Rubrivivax gelatinosus IL144: one gene and its partner. The protein of the gene in region 2 binds, or shares a complex with, the protein of the main gene of each other region. Links are inferred from orthologs where the notes say so. Each region holds a gene or a part of one and is shown on either strand. Other genes may lie near its edges.

What was found.
Region 1: the proteins of mfd (region 2) and uvrA are in contact, whole or in part, in a crystal structure (PDB 4DFC), measured with the Escherichia coli proteins. The link is inferred for Rubrivivax gelatinosus IL144 from one-to-one orthologs.

What each region holds. Positions count from the first base shown.
Region 1 is NC_017075.1:4,967,257-4,974,110, reverse strand. What follows is about bases 1,357-4,867. They hold uvrA (excinuclease ABC subunit UvrA), read right to left. Parts: upstream 4,503-4,867; coding sequence 1,557-4,502; downstream 1,357-1,556. Other genes in these bases: RGE_RS22625 (sensor histidine kinase), read right to left, coding at 4,578-4,867; RGE_RS22635 (hypothetical protein), read right to left, coding at 1,357-1,464. In the rest of the region: RGE_RS22640 (SWIB/MDM2 domain-containing protein), read left to right, coding at 110-553; more of RGE_RS22635, read right to left, coding at 613-1,356; more of RGE_RS22625, read right to left, coding at 4,868-6,737; RGE_RS22620 (chemotaxis protein CheB), read right to left, coding at 6,734-6,854. UniProt on the Escherichia coli protein: The UvrABC repair system catalyzes the recognition and processing of DNA lesions. UvrA is an ATPase and a DNA-binding protein. A damage recognition complex composed of 2 UvrA and 2 UvrB subunits scans DNA for abnormalities.
Region 2 is NC_017075.1:2,842,975-2,851,507, reverse strand. Bases 2,621-6,649 are described here. They hold mfd (transcription-repair coupling factor), read right to left. Parts: upstream 6,259-6,649; coding sequence 2,821-6,258; downstream 2,621-2,820. Other genes in these bases: ispD (2-C-methyl-D-erythritol 4-phosphate cytidylyltransferase), read left to right, coding at 6,285-6,649; serB (phosphoserine phosphatase SerB), read right to left, coding at 2,621-2,813. In the rest of the region: RGE_RS23260 (class I SAM-dependent methyltransferase), read left to right, coding at 1-617; RGE_RS13100 (TrpB-like pyridoxal phosphate-dependent enzyme), read right to left, coding at 646-2,004; more of serB, read right to left, coding at 2,100-2,620; more of ispD, read left to right, coding at 6,650-6,974; ispF (2-C-methyl-D-erythritol 2,4-cyclodiphosphate synthase), read left to right, coding at 6,971-7,450; RGE_RS13075 (sensor histidine kinase), read right to left, coding at 7,451-8,533. UniProt on the Escherichia coli protein: Couples transcription and DNA repair by recognizing RNA polymerase (RNAP) stalled at DNA lesions. Mediates ATP-dependent release of RNAP and its truncated transcript from the DNA, and recruitment of nucleotide excision repair machinery to the damaged site.

The DNA.
Region 1 (6,854 bases), 2.1 Mb from region 2 along the record:
CCCTCGTGAGGCGGTACCATCCCGCGTGCACGGCGCTCCCTGCCAGACGAGGCTCCCATGAGGCTTCGCGCAGCGCCGGCGTCGAGCCACTCTGACGGAGAACATTCCCATGGCAACTGCGAAGAAGACCGCCGCGAAGAAGACCGCGGCCACCAAGGCACCGGCGAAGAAGGCGGCTCCGGCCACGAAGGCCGCCGCTCCCGCGAAGAAGGCCGTCGCCGCTCCGGCGAAGAAGGCTGCCGCCCCGAAGAAGGCCGCCCCGGCGGTCAAGAAGGCGCCCGCCAAGAAGGCCGCCGCGAAGAAGCGCACCCCCAGCGCCGCCTTCATGAAGCCCCTGACCCCGAGCGCCGCTCTGGCCGCCGTCATCGGCGACAAGCCGCTGCCGCGCACCGAGATCACGAAGAAGGTCTGGGAGTACATCAAGAAGAACGGCCTGCAAGACAAGGCCAAGAAGACGATGATCAACGCCGACGCCAAGCTGAAGGCGATCTTCGACAAGGCGCAGGTCTCGATGTTCGAGATGACCAAGCTGATCAGCAGCCACCTCAAGTGAGGCACGCGGGCGCCTGGCGCCCGTTGTCCACCACGAAGGCCGGCGTCAGCCGGCCTTTTTCATTGCGGCGCCGCCGCCAGCGTCTTCTCGCAGAAGGCGCGCATCTCGGCGTCCTGCACCTCGGCCAGCAGCGCGAGCATCGCCTCGCGGTGGCGGGCCAGCTCCTCGCGGTCGCCGGCCGCATGCGCCGCATGCACGGCGCATTCATGGGCGAAGAAACGTTCCGAGGCCTCGGCGCCATGCGCCTCGCAGGCCGCGATGCAGGCCGCCGCGTGCGCCTGCGCCTGCGCGCCGTGGCCGAGCGCGGCATGGCACAGCGCCAGGTGGTAGTCGGCGCGCTCGACGTGCATCCAGGTGCCGGCACGCTCCCAGGCGCGGCGTTCGAGTTCGGCCATCTCGATCATCAGCGCGTCCAGCGCCGGCTCGCGCGGGCCCAGGCGCAGCGCCTGGGCCACGTTGTGCGCCGTCGCGGCGTAGGCCTGGCGCGCGGCCGGGTCGGGGTGGTTCGCGGCGCGCGTCTCCAGCGGCAGCAGGCGCACGCGCGGCGCGTCGTGGCGCCCGCGGCGCAGCTCGGCCTGCACGACGTCGCCGAGCAGGGCCCAGGCGGCGACCTCGGGCAGCGGTTCGGCCTGTCGGCCCTCGACCTGCGCCAGCGCCCACTGGGCGCGCGAGCGCGCCGCGTCGAGCTTGGCGCCGGCCGGCAGCGCGGCGACGAAGGTGTGCAGCAGGTCGGTCCGCCCGAGGTGGCCCAGCGCGGTGTGACGCGCCAGCCGCACGGCGTCGGCGCCGTCGTCGTCGTCGGGCAGCGTCGAAGCGCGCGCGACGAGTTCCAGCGTCAGCTCGTACGGGGCCGTGTCGTGGCGGTTCCAGGCGACTTCCAGCCAGTCGCGCAGCGCTTGTGTCGTGTCCATCGGGTTCCCCGGGCCTCCCAGCCTCGTCCGAACCCTGATGCTGGCCCCGGCGCGGCCGCGGCGCCATCCCGAGGCGCAAACGGCCGCGGCATTCAGTCGGGGGTGTGCCAGCGGCGCGCCGTCTCCAGCAGCGGCGCCAGGAAACGCCCGGTGTGGCTGCCGGCATGCGCGGCGATGTCCTCGGGCGTGCCGGCCACCAGCACGCGGCCGCCGCCCGAGCCGCCTTCCGGGCCCATGTCGATCAGCCAGTCGGCGGTCTTGATGACGTCCAGGTTGTGCTCGATGACGACGATGGTGTTGCCGGCGTCGCGCAGCTGGTGCAGCACCTTGAGCAGCAGGCCGATGTCGTGGAAGTGCAGGCCGGTGGTCGGCTCGTCGAGGATGTACAGCGTGCGCCCGGTGTCGCGCTTGGACAGCTCCAGCGCCAGCTTGACACGCTGGGCCTCGCCGCCGGACAGCGTCGTCGCCGCCTGGCCCAGGCGGATGTAGCCCAGGCCGACGTCGAGCAGCGTCTGCAGCTTGCGCGCGATCGCCGGCACCGCCGAGAAGAAACCGTTGGCTTCCTCGACCGTCATCTCCAGCACCTGGGTGATGCTGCGGCCCTTGTAGAGCACCTCCAGCGTCTCGCGGTTGTAGCGCGCGCCGTGGCAGACGTCGCAGGGCACGTAGACGTCGGGCAGGAAGTGCATCTCGACCTTGATGACGCCGTCGCCCTCGCAGGCCTCGCAGCGCCCGCCGGCGACGTTGAAGCTGAAGCGCCCGGCGCCGTAGCCGCGCTCGCGCGCCATCGGCACCTCGGCGAAGAGCTCGCGGATCGGCGTGAACAGCCCCGTGTAGGTCGCCGGGTTGGAGCGCGGCGTGCGCCCGATCGGGCTCTGGTCGACGTTGATGACCTTGTCGAAGGCCTCCAGGCCGTCGATGCGCTCGTGCTCGGCCGGCTCGGCGTGGCTCTGGTAGAGCTTCTTGGCGACCGCGGTGTAGAGCGTGTCGTTGACCAGCGTGCTCTTGCCCGAGCCGCTGACGCCGGTGACGCAGGTCAGCAGCCCGACCGGGATCTCGACGTCGACGCCCTTCAGGTTGTGGCCGCGCGCGCCGACGATGCGCAGCACGCCGCGTTCGGCGTCGGCGGCGACACGCCGCTGGGGCACCTCGATGCGCAGCGTGTGCGCCAGGTAGCGCCCGGTCAGCGACTCGGGGTCGGCCGCCACCTCCTCGGGCGTGCCCTGGGCGATGACGCGCCCGCCGTGCACGCCGGCGCCCGGGCCCATGTCGACGACGTGGTCGGCGGCGCGGATCATGTCCTCGTCGTGCTCGACGACGAGCACCGAGTTGCCCAGGTCGCGCAGGTGCTGCAGCGTGCCGATCAGGCGCTCGTTGTCGCGCTGGTGCAGGCCGATGCTGGGCTCGTCGAGCACGTACATCACGCCCGACAGCCCGCTGCCGATCTGGCTCGCCAGCCGGATGCGCTGGGCCTCGCCGCCCGACAGCGTGTCGGCGCCGCGGTCCAGGCTCAGGTAGGTCAGGCCGACGTCGTTCAGGAAGCGCAGCCGCGAGCGGATCTCGCGCACGATCTTGTCGGCGATCTCGGCCTTGGCGCCTTCGAGCCTCAGGCCCTCGAAGTAGGCCAGGCACTCGGCCAGCGTCGCGTGTTCGACGGCGTAGATCGGCAGGCCTCGGCGCGCCGCCTCGTCGCCTTCGCCGGCATGGCGCAGGAAGACGTGGCGCGCCTCGCGCCGCAGCCGCGTGCCTTCGCACTGCGGGCAGGGCTTGGCGGCCTGGTAGCGCACCAGGTCCTCGCGCACCGCGGCCGAGTCGGTCTCGCGGAAACGGCGCTCGAAGTTCGGGATGATCCCTTCGAAGGGATGGCGGCGCTTGACGCTGCGCTGGCGGCCCTTGGTGCCTTCGGCGGTGTACGAGAACTCGATCTCCTCGTCGCCCGAGCCGTAGAGCAGGACCTGGCGCGCCTTCGCGTCCAGGTCCTCGAACGCGGTGTCGATGTCGAAGCCGTAGTGCGCGGCCACGCTCTCCAGCAGCGAGAAGGTGTAGGCGTTGCGCCGGTCCCAGCCCTTGACCGCGCCGGCGGCCAGGCTCAGCGACGGGAAGGCGACGACGCGCTCGGGGTCGAACACCGTCACCTGGCCCAGGCCGTCGCAGGCCGGGCAGGCACCGACCGGCGAGTTGAACGAGAACAGCCGCGGCTCCAGCTCGGGCAGCGAGTAGCTGCACACCGGACAGCCGAACTTGCTGCTGAACAGGTGCTCGCGGCCCGTGTCCATCTCCAGCGCGATGGCGCGCCCGTCGGCGATGCGCAGCGCGGCCTCGAAGCTCTCGGCCAGGCGCTGCTTCATGTCGGGCCGCGTCTTCAGCCGGTCGACGACGACGTCGATGTCGTGCTTCTCGGTCTTCTTCAGCGCCGGCAGCGCGTCGGCTTCGACGACCGCGCCCGGCTGGCCGTCGTTGCCGACGCGAAAGCGCACGTAGCCGCGCGCCTGCATGTCGGCGAAGAGCTCGACGAACTCGCCCTTGCGGTCACGCACCACCGGGGCCAGCACCATCAGCTTGGTCTCGGGCGGCAGCGCGAGCGCGGCGTCGACCATCTGGCTGACGCTCTGCGCCTGCAGCGGCAGGCCGTGCTCGGGGCAGTAGGGCGTGCCGGCGCGCGCGTACAGCAGGCGCAGGTAGTCGTGGATCTCGGTGATCGTGCCGACCGTCGAACGCGGGTTGTGGCTGGTGGCCTTCTGCTCGATCGAGATCGCCGGCGACAGCCCTTCGATGACGTCGACGTCGGGCTTGTCCATCAGCTGCAGGAACTGGCGCGCGTAGGCCGACAGGCTCTCGACGTAGCGCCGCTGGCCTTCGGCGTACAGCGTGTCGAAGGCCAGGCTGGACTTGCCCGAACCCGACAGCCCCGTGATCACGACCAGCGCGTGTTTCGGGATGTCGAGGTCGACGTTCTTCAGGTTGTGCGTGCGGGCGCCGCGCACGCGCAGCGCCGTGGTTTCGGCGGCGTGGGCGGGGCGTGGACGGTGTTCGGGCATCGGCGGGCGAGCGGCGGGCAACCGGCCATCATAGCGAGCGCCGGCGCCGAGGCGCCAGCGCTCCTGCGCCGCGCGTCAGATGCGAAGGCCCGGCTCGCCGTGCAGCGGCACCTCGTCGAGTGCGACGGTGAACGCGGTGCGCTCGCCGGCGACGCTCTCGACTTCGATGCGCCCGCCCATCGCCTCGACGACGCGCTTGCTGAAGTACAGTCCCATGCCCGAGCCCGGGATGCCCGAGCACTCGGCCCCGGCGCGGCTGAAGGGCTGGAACAGCTCGGCCAGCTGCTGCTCCGACAGGCCGCGGCCGGTGTCGGCGACGGTCAGTTCGACATAACCGGCGAAGTGCCGCGCCGAGACCATGATGCGGCCGCCGGTGCGGTTGTACTTGGCGGCGTTGGACAGCAGGTTCAGCAGCACTTCCTTGGTGCGCAGCGGGTCGGCCAGCACCAGCAGCGGCGGGCCGTCGCTGCAGCGGTCGTCCATCGTCAGCTGCATCGCCGCGGCCTGGGCGGCGATCATCTGCAGGCAGTCGCGCACCAGCGGGCGCAGGTCCAGCGCGACGCGCTTCATCGCCAGCTGGCCGCTCTCGATGCCCGAGACGTTGAGCAGCTCGTTGACCAGCTCCAGCAGGTGGCGCGCGGCGTCCTCGACCATCGCGACGCGGTAGGGCTTGACCACCAGGTCGCCGGCTTCGGCCTCCAGCCGCATCAGCTGCGAGAAGCCGAGGATCGCGTTCAGCGGCGTGCGCAGCTCGTGGCTGACGCGCGACAGGAACACCGTCTTGGCGCGGTTGGCCGATTCGGCGGCCTGCTTGGCGGCCAGCAGCCGGGCCTGCTCGTGCTCGCCGGTCGTGTCCCAGGCGCAGCCGACCAGGCGCACGGTACGCGGCGCCATGCCGCCTTCGACGTGGGCGCGCCCGGCCAGGTGCAGCCAGCGCTCGCCAACCGGCCCCGGCGCCAGGCGCAGCTCGATGCCGAAGGCGGTGCAGGCCTCGACGGCCTGGTGCACGGCGTCGACGAAGCTCGGCGCGTCTTCCGGGTGCAGATAGGGCGAGAGCGCGGCGCACAGGTCCGACGGCGGCGTGCCGTCGCCGTAGGCGGCCAGCTCGCGCATGCGGCCGTCGAGGTAGAGCTCGCCGTGCTGCAGGTCCCAGTCCCAGACGCCGATGCCGCCGGCATCGTTGGCCACGCTCAGGCGCTCGGTCAGCTCGCCGATCTGGCGCCGGGCCTGGGCCTGGGCGGTGACGTCCTGGAACATGCCGATGACCAGCGGGCCGTCGTCGCCGAGCTCGGCGCGGCCGACGACGCGCACGCGCATCGCGCGGCCGTGGGCGTCGTGCATGTCGAGCTCGAAGTCGAACGGCGCCTGCCCCGGCTTGGCCGCGTGCAGCGCCCCCGACAGCGCGGCGTGGCCGTCGGGCGTGCACAGCTGCAGCGTGCGCTCCAGCGTCGCCGGTTCGTCGGCGGCGATCTCGAAGACGCGGCGCAGGTGCGAGGACCAGCGCATCGTGCCGCACTCGATGTCGTACTCCCAGCCGCCGATGCGCGCCAGGCGCGCCGAGTCGGCGAGGAAGGCCTCGCGCACGCGCAGCGCCTCGGTGGTCTCGCGCAGCGCGCGCACGTCCTCGATGTGCTCGGTGCGGTCGATGACGGCCATCGCGAACTGCGGCTTGTCGTCGTCGTCGCCGGGCAGCGTCGACAGGTGCATCTCGCCGATGAAGCGGCGTCCGTCCTCGGCGACGAAGCCGACCTCGTCGAGCGTGATCGAGCCCAGCGCACGCGCCTGGTGGAAGGCCGGCCGCACGCGCTGCTGGTACTGCTGCGAGTCGACCATGCGGAACAGCAGCCGCGCGCTCATCGTCTGGCGCTGCATCGAGAACAGGCGCTCGGCCTGGCCGTTCTGCTCGAGCACCTCGCCGTTGAAGCTGACCAGCATCGACGCCACCGGCATGCCCAGGAACAGCGTCGTGAAGCGCGACAGCGCCTGCTCGGTGCGCTCGCGGCTTTGCTGCAGCTCGTCGGCCTGGGCGTGCAGCTCGGCCTGGTAGATGCGCAGCTCCTCGGCCAGCGTGCGCACCTTGGTGTCGTTGCGTTGCAGCGCCGCCTCGGCGGCGCCGAGATCGCCGCGCTGCACGGCGTCGAGCAGCTCGCTGCGCAGGTCCGCGCCGTTGTTCGCCACCTGCGCGACCAGCCGGTCGCGCTGGCGCACCCGTTGCCTCAGTTGCATCTCGCTCATGCGTTCGCCTTGCTGCCGTCGGGCAGCGAACCCCCGCTCAAGCGGACCCACTCGCTGATGTCGACGTGGCTGACGACGGCGCCGCCCGCCGAATGGCGGATCGGGGCCGCGTACATC
Region 2 (8,533 bases):
TGCAAGGCAGCGTGCTGGAGCTCGGCGCCGGTGACGGCGCGGTGGCCGCCGCGCTGCTCGCCGCCTGCCCGGCGATCACCGGCTACACGCTGGGCGACATCAGCGCGCCGCGCATCGAAGGCGTGGCCCGCCGCCTCCGCGACCCACGGGTGCGCACGCTGCTGGTCGATGCCGAAGCCGTTGACCCCGAGGGCGAGTCCTACGACGCCCTGGTGATGATCGCGCTCGTCGAACACCTGATCGATCCGCTGCGGGCGCTGCAGCGCCTGCGGGCGGTTCTGCGGCCGGGCGGTTTCCTCTACCTCGATACCCCCAACATCGCCAAGTACACCCGGCGATTGCAGCTCTTGCGCGGCCGCTTCCCCTCCACCGCGTCGGGCAACGAGGGGCTCACCACCTACGAGGGCCAGCCGGTGGACCTGCACGACGAGGGCCACCTCCACTACTTCAGCTTCCGCAGCCTGTCGCTGCTGCTGACGCAGCGATGCGGCTTCAGCCGCGTCGAGGTCTGCCCTTACGCCTGCGGCCGTCTGCTGCTCGGGCGCACGCTGGAGACGCGGCTGGCGCGCCAGTGGCCCGGCGCCTTCTCGGAACTCGCCGTGATGGCGTACGCCTGAGGCGCGTCCGGGCCTGCGCGCCGGCGTCTCAGGCCGGGATCGACGGCAGCCCCGACAGCGCCATCGCCAGCTCGGCCTCGTCGTAGCTGGCGTCGACCAGCTTGCCGCCGAGGTAGTTGGTGTAGGCGGCCATGTCGAAGTGGCCGTGGCCGCTCAGGCCGAAGAGGATGGTCTCGGCCTTGCCTTCGGCCTTGCAGCGCAGCGCCTCGGCCACCGCGCCCTGGATCGCGTGGCTGGCCTCGGGGGCCGGCACGATGCCTTCGCAGCGCGCGAACAGCACCGCCGCGGCGAAGCAGTCGTTCTGGGTGTGCGCCTGGGCCTCGATCAGGCCGAGCTCCTTCAGGTGGCTGACCAGCGGCGCCATGCCGTGGTAGCGCAGGCCGCCGGCGTGGAAGCCCGGCGGCGTGAAGGTGCTGCCCAGCGTGTGCATCTTGGTCAGCGGCGTCAGGTGCGCGGTGTCGCCGAAGTCGTAGGCGAACTTGCCGCGAGTCAGGCTCGGGCAGGCGGCCGGCTCGACGGCGACGATGCGGCGCCGGCGGCCGCCGCGCAGCGTCTGGCCGACGTAGGGGAAGGCCAGCCCGGCGAAGTTGCTGCCGCCGCCGGTGCAGGCGATGACCACGTCCGGGTCGGCGTCGGCCATCTCCATCTGCAGCATCGCTTCCTGGCCGATGATGGTCTGGTGCAGCAGCACGTGGTTGAGCACCGAGCCCAGCGCGTACTTGGTGTCGTCGTTCGTCGCCGCGACCTCGACGGCCTCGCTGATCGCCAGGCCCAGCGAGCCGGGGTGGTCCGGGCGCTCGGCCAGCGCGGCACGGCCGGCGGCGGTCTCGGGCGAAGGCGAGGGGATGCAGGTGGCGCCGTAGGTCTCCATCAGCGCGCGGCGGTACGGTTTCTGGTCGTAGGACACGCGCACCTGGAAGACCTTGACCTCCAGCCCGAACAGCGCGCCGGCGAAGGCCAGCGACGAGCCCCACTGGCCGGCGCCGGTCTCGGTGCTCAGCTTGCGGATGCCGGCCTGGGCGTTGTACCAGGCCTGCGGCACGGCGCTGTTGGGCTTGTGGCTGCCCGCCGGCGACACGCCTTCGTACTTGAAGAAGATCTTGGCCGGCGTCTGCAGCGCCTGCTCGAGGCGGCGGGCGCGGATCAGCGGCGCCGGGCGCCAGAGGCGGAAGACTTCGCGGATCGGCTCGGGGATCTCGATCTCGCGCTCGGTCGCCATCTCCTGCTCGATCAGCGAGCGCGTGAACAGCGGCTCCAGGTCGGCCGGCGCGACGGGCTGCTTGGTGGCCGGGTGCAGCGGCGGCGCCGGTGGCACCGGCAGGTCGGCCACGATGTTGTACCAGTGCCGCGGCATGCGGCTTTCTTCGAGCAGGAACTTCGTCGTCATCGCATCTCCTGGGGGACGCGGAATTCTGTCATCGGGGCGGCGGTCCGCCGCGACCGGCCGGCCGAGTCTTGATGTCGGTCAGTCGCCTCGCGGGATCAGGCCCGCAGCACCTCGAGCGCGCGGTCGAGGCCGCCGGAGGTGATCGCGATCATCGCCTCGGCGGCGACGGCGGGTTTCGGGTGGTAGGCGATCGACAGGCCGGCGGCGCCCATCATCGGCAGGTCGTTGGCACCGTCGCCGACGGCGATGGCCTGCGAGGGTTCGATGCCCATCAGCTCGGCCACCTCGAGTAGCACGCGGCGCTTCTCGGCGCCGTCGACGATGTCGCCCCAGGGCCGCTGCAGCAGCGTGCCGGTGAGCTTGCCGTGGGCGATGCCCAGCGTGTTGGCGCGCGCGAAGTCCAGCTTCAGGCGCTGGCGCACGCGTTCGCTGAAGAAGCTGAAGCCGCCGGAGACGAGCATCGTCTTCAGCCCGGCGGCCTGGCAGGCGGCGACGAAGGCTTCGACGCCGGGATTCAGCTGCAGCCGCTGCTCGGCGACCTGGTGCAGCGCCGCCTCGGGCACGCCGGCCAGCAGCGCCATGCGCCGGCGCAGGCTCTCCTTGTAGTCGCTGATCTCGCCGCGCATCGCCGCCTCGGTGATCGCCGCGACCTCGTCGTAGCGGCCGGCGGCGCGTGCGATCTCGTCGACACACTCGATGTTGATCAGCGTCGAGTCCATGTCGAACGCCACCAGCCGGAAGTCGGAGAGCCGCAGCGGCGGTTGGAAGCCGCGGATGTGCAGGCCGGGGGCGTGTTCGATGGCGTCCATGGGGTCCTCAGGCGGGGCGCGGCTGGCCCAGCGCACGCAGCACGTCGCGCACGTACTGCGCACGATCCTTCGCGTCGGCGATCTCGCGGTCGATGCGCAGCTTGTCGTTGCCGGCGAGCTTGATCGCGCGGTTCTTCTGCACCAGCTCGATGATGCGCAGCGGCTCGATTGGCGGGTTGGGGCGGAAGACGATGTTCATCACCTTGGGCCCGGCGTCGATCTTCTGCACGCCGTAGGGCCGCGCCAGCACGCGCAGGCGGTGGGTGTCGAACAGCGCCTGGCCCTGCGCCGGCAGCTTGCCGAAGCGGTCGGTGATCTCCTCCAGCAGCGCGTCGATCTGCTCGCCCTTCTCGGCGGTGGCCAGGCGCTTGTAGAGGTTCAGCCGGGTCTGCACGTCGCCGCAATAGGCGTCGGGCAGCAGCGCCGGGGCGTGCAAATTGATCTCGGTGGTCGCGGCCAGCGGCGACAGCAGGTCGGGCTCCTTGCCCGCCTTCAGCGAGCGCACGGCTTCCGACAGCATGTCGTTGTAGAGCTGGAAGCCGACTTCCATCATGTTGCCGCTCTGGTTCTCGCCCAGCACCTCGCCGGCGCCGCGGATCTCCAGGTCGTGCATCGCGAGGTAGAAGCCGCTGCCCAGTTCCTCCATCTGCTGGATCGCCTCCAGCCGCTGCGCCGCCTGCTTGGTCAGCGCCTCGACGTCGGGCACCAGCAGGTAGGCGTAGGCCTGGTGGTGGCTGCGGCCGACACGCCCACGCAGCTGGTGCAGCTGCGCCAGGCCGAACTTGTCGGCGCGGCTGATGACGATGGTGTTGGCCGTCGGCACGTCGATGCCGGTCTCGATGATCGTCGAGCACAGCAGCACGTTGTGGCGCTGGGCGACGAAGTCGCGCATCACGTGTTCCAGCTCGCGCTCGGGCATCTGGCCGTGGGCGACGCCGATGCGAGCCTCGGGCAGCAGCTCCTCCAGCTTCTGGCGCCGCGCCTGGATCGACTCGACGTCGTTGTGCAGGAAGTAGACCTGGCCGCCGCGCTTCAACTCGCGCAGCACGGCTTCGCGGATCGTCGAGTTGTTCTCGCTGCGAACGAAGGTCTTGATCGCCAGCCGCCGTTGCGGCGCGGTGGCGATGACCGACAGGTCGCGCAGGCCTTCGAGCGCCATGCCCAGCGTGCGCGGGATCGGCGTGGCCGTCAGCGTCAGCACGTCGACCTCGGCGCGCAGCGCCTTCATCGCCTCCTTGTGGCGCACGCCGAAGCGGTGCTCCTCGTCGATGATCAACAGGCCCAGGCGCGCGAACTTGCAGTCGGAGCTGAGCAGCTTGTGCGTGCCGACGACGATGTCCACCGTGCCGTCGGCGATGCCTTCGAGCGCCGCCTTCACTTCCTTGGCCGAGCGGAAGCGCGACAGCTCGGCGATCTTCACCGGCCACTTGCCGAAGCGGTCGACCAGCGTCTGGTAGTGCTGCTCGGCCAGCAGCGTGGTCGGCGCCAGCAGCGCCACCTGCTTGCCGGCGTGCACCGCGACGAAGGCGGCACGCAGCGCGACCTCGGTCTTGCCGAAGCCGACGTCGCCGCAGACCAGCCGGTCCATCGGCCGCGGGCTGATCATGTCCTGGATGACGGCGTGGATCGCGGCGCGCTGGTCGGGCGTCTCCTCGAAGCCGAAGCTGGCGGCGAAGGCCTCGTAGTCGTGCGGGCTGAAGCGGTGCGCGAAGCCTTCGCGCGCGGCACGCCGGGCGTACAGGTTCAGCAGCTCGGCGGCGGTGTCGCGCACCTGCTCGGCGGCCTTGCGCCGCGCCTTGTCCCACTGGCCCGAGCCCAGCTTGTGCAGCGGCGCTTCTTCGGCGCTGACGCCGGTGTAGCGGCTGATCAGGTGCAGCTGCGCCACCGGCACGTACAGCGTCGCCTTGTCGGCGTACTCCAGGTGCAGGAACTCGCTCGGGCCTTCGCCGGCGTCGATCTCGACCAGGCCGCGGTAGCGGCCGATGCCGTGGTTCATGTGCACCACGGGGTCGCCGATCTTCAGCTCCGACAGGTCCTTGATCAGCGCGTCGACGTTGCTGGTCTGCTCCTGCTTGCGCCGCCGGCGGGCCTGCGGCGCGGTGGCGAAGAGCTCGGTCTCGGTCAGTAACTGCAGCGACACGCCGGCGGCCGGCTCGTGCCAGTGGAAGCCCTGGGCCAGCGGCGCGGCGACGATGGCGAAACGTTCGTCGCCGGACAGGAACTCGGCCAGGTTGGCGACCGTCGGCAGGTCGATGCGGTGGTCGCGCAGCAGCTCCAGCAGGCTTTCGCGCCGGCCTTCGCTCTCTGCTGCCAGCAGCACGCGGTGCGGCGTCGCCTTCAGATGGCGTTCGAGCCCGGCCAGCGGCTCGGGCGCGCCGCGGTCGACGGCGATGTCGGGCAGCGGCCGCGCCCAGTCCACCGGCTCGTTGCCGCGCAAGGCCAGCGTCGCATGCGGCTGGGTGCGGCCGAAGAACTCGTCCGGGCGCAGGAAGATCGCCTCGGGCGGCAGCAGCGGGCGTTCCGGGTCGTGCTGCAGGAAGCGGTGGCGCTCGCGTGTGTCGGTCCAGAAACGCTCCAGCGCCTGGTCGACCTCGCCGTGCAGCGCGACTGCGGCGGTCTCGCCCAGGTAGTCGAAGACGCTGGCGATCTCGTCGAAGAACAGCGGCAGGTAGTACTCGATGCCGCCGGTTGCGATGCCTTGCGCGATGTCCTTGTAGATGCGCGAGCGCGTCGGGTCGCCGTCGAGCTTCTCGCGCCAGCGCGCGCGGAAGGCGGTGCGCGCCGCCTCGTCCATCGGGAACTCGCGCCCGGGCAGCAGCCGCACCTCGGGCACCGGGTAGAGGCTTCTCTGGCTGTCGGGGTCGAAGGTGCGGATCGAGTCGACCTCGTCGCCGAACAGGTCGACGCGGTAGGGCACGAGCGAGCCCATCGGGTACAGGTCGATCAGCCCGCCGCGCACCGCGTATTCACCCGGCGACACGACCTGGCTCACGTGTTGGTAGCCGGCCAGCGTCAGCTGCGACTTCAGCTTCGCTTCGTCCAGCCGCGCCTTCTGCTTGAAGTGGAAGGTGTAGCCCGCCATGAACGAGGGCGGCGCCAGCCGCACCAGCGCGGTCGTGGCCGGCATCAGCACGACGTCGACCTCGCCTTGCTGCACGCGCCACAGCGTCGCCAGGCGCTCGGAGATCAGGTCCTGGTGCGGGCTGAAGGTGTCGTAGGGCAGCGTCTCCCAGTCGGGGAAGACGGCCACGCGCAGGCCGGGGTCGAAGAACGGCAGCTCTTCGGCGAGGCGGGTGGTGTCGGCGGGATCGGCCGTGACGACGGCCAGCAGGCGCTGCTCGGCCTTGCGCGCTGCGGCCAGGCGGGCCAGCAGCAGGGCGTCGGCCGAACCCACCGGGCGCGGCAGCGTGAAGCGCTTGCCCGGGGCAATGGTCGGAATCTGCATGGGAGGCGCGATTCTAGAATCGCTGCATGACTGTGCCGCCGACCCGCTGTTTTGCCCTGGTTCCGTGCGCCGGTGTCGGCCTGAGGGCCGGTGCCGGTGGCCCCAAACAATACGCGCCGCTGGCCGGCCGGGCGGTCGTCGCGCACACGCTGGCGGCGCTGGCCGCGGTGCCGCGGCTGGCGGGCACGCTGGTCGTGCTGTCGCCCGAGGACACGCAGTTCGAGACCGCGGTGCCCGGCTGGGCCGGCTGGCTCTCCCGCTGCGGTGGCGCCACGCGGGCCGAGAGTGTCGCCAACGGCCTGCCGGTGCTGCGCGAACTCGGCGCCCACGACGAGGACTGGGTGCTGGTGCACGACGCCGCACGCTGCCTGCTGCGCCCCGAGTGGGTCGAGCGCCTGATCGATGCCTGCCTCGCCGACCCGGTCGGCGGGCTGCTGGCGCTGCCGCTGGCCGACACGCTGAAAGCCGAGGAAGCCGGCCGTGTCGCCGACACCGTGCCACGCGCCGGCAAGTGGGCGGCGCAGACGCCGCAGATGTTCCGCATCGGCCTGCTGGCGCGTGCGCTGGCGGAGGCCGGCGAACACGTCACCGACGAGTCCAGCGCCGTCGAGGCGCTGGGGCTGGCGCCGCGGCTGGTGCCCGGCGACCTGGAGAACCTGAAAGTCACCTGGCCGGCCGACTTCGCGCTGGCCGCCCGTCTGCTGGAGACACGATGAACTTCCGTATCGGCGAGGGCTGGGACACCCACCAGCTCGTGGCCGGCCGTCCGCTGATCCTCGGCGGCGTGACCATCCCGCACAGCCACGGCCTGCTCGGCCACAGCGATGCCGACGCGCTGCTGCACGCGATCACCGACGCGCTCTTCGGCGCCGCCGGCCTGGGCGACATCGGCAGCCATTTCCCCGACACCGCGGCCGAGTTCAAGGGCGCCGACTCTGGCGTGCTGCTGGCCGAATGCGCGCGTCGCGTGCGCGCCGCCGGCTGGGAGATCGTCAACGTCGACTCCACCATCGTCGCCCAGGCGCCGAAGATGGCGCCGCACATAGCCGCGATGCGCACGCGCATCGCCGAGCTGCTGGCGATCGGCGTCGACCGCGTCAACGTCAAGGCCAAGACGGCCGAGAAGCTGGGGCCGGTCGGCGAAGGGCGCTCGATCGAGACGCGCGCTGCCTGTCTGCTGGTGCGCGCCTGATCAGGGCGCGCGGCGCAGCCGCATGTGCGCCATCAGGCCGCCGTCTGGCGCGTTCGCCAGTTCCAGGCTGCCGCCCATGCGCTGCATCGCCTTGTCGACGATGGCCAGGCCCAGGCCGGCGCCGGTGGCGGCGGTGCGCGCCGCGTCGCCGCGGAAGAACGGCGTCGTCAGCTGCGACAGCTTCTCCGGAGGCACGCCGGGGCCGGTGTCGCGCACGCTGACGATGACCCAGGGGCCGGTGCGCGCATAGGAGATCGTCACCTCGGCGATGCCGGTGTCGGTGTTGCGGCCGTAGCGGCGCGCGTTCTCGAACAGGTTGGAGAAGACGCGGCCGAGCTCGGTCTCGTCGGCCAGCACCTTCAGGTCGATGGCCACGCGTGAGTGGATGCGGATCTGCGTCGGGTCGCGGAAACCGGCGGCCTCGCGGTCGATCAGCTGCGAGACGTGCACCGGGCGCATCTGCGTCTCGCCCGGGCGCGCGTAGTCCATGAACTTGTCGATGATCGCGTCGAGCTGGTCGATGTCCAGCGCCATGTTGCGCTTGGCCTCGTCGTCGGAGACGCTCATCTCGGTTTCCAGCCGCAGCCGCGCCAGCGGGGTGCGCAGGTCGTGGCTGATGCCGGCCAGCATCACCGCGCGGTCCTCCTCGACACGCGCCAGTTCGCGCGCCATGCGGTTGAAGCCGCGGTTGACCTCGCGGATCTCGCTGGTCAGCGTGTTCTCATCCAGGCGCGAATCGAGGTCGCCCTCGCGGATGCGGCTGGCGGCGAAGGACAGCTGTTTGAGCGGCCGGTTGATCAGCCGCGCGATCGCCACCGAGCCGACGAGGGTCGCCAGCAGCGCGATGCCGATCCAGACGAACCAGGTGTTGCTGGTCAGCGGGCTGGTGTGGCTGTCGTCGACCTGCAGCCAGTAGGCGTCGCCGTCGATCGAGAAACCGACCCACAAGCCCGGCTTGGTGTTGACGCTGCGCGCGACGACCGCGTCCTCGCCGAGCGCGGCCCTCAGCTCGCGCGCGACGCGGCGCGTGAAGCGGTCGACCTCGAAGCCTTCCCAGCGGTCGCCCGGCTCGCGCGGCATGAC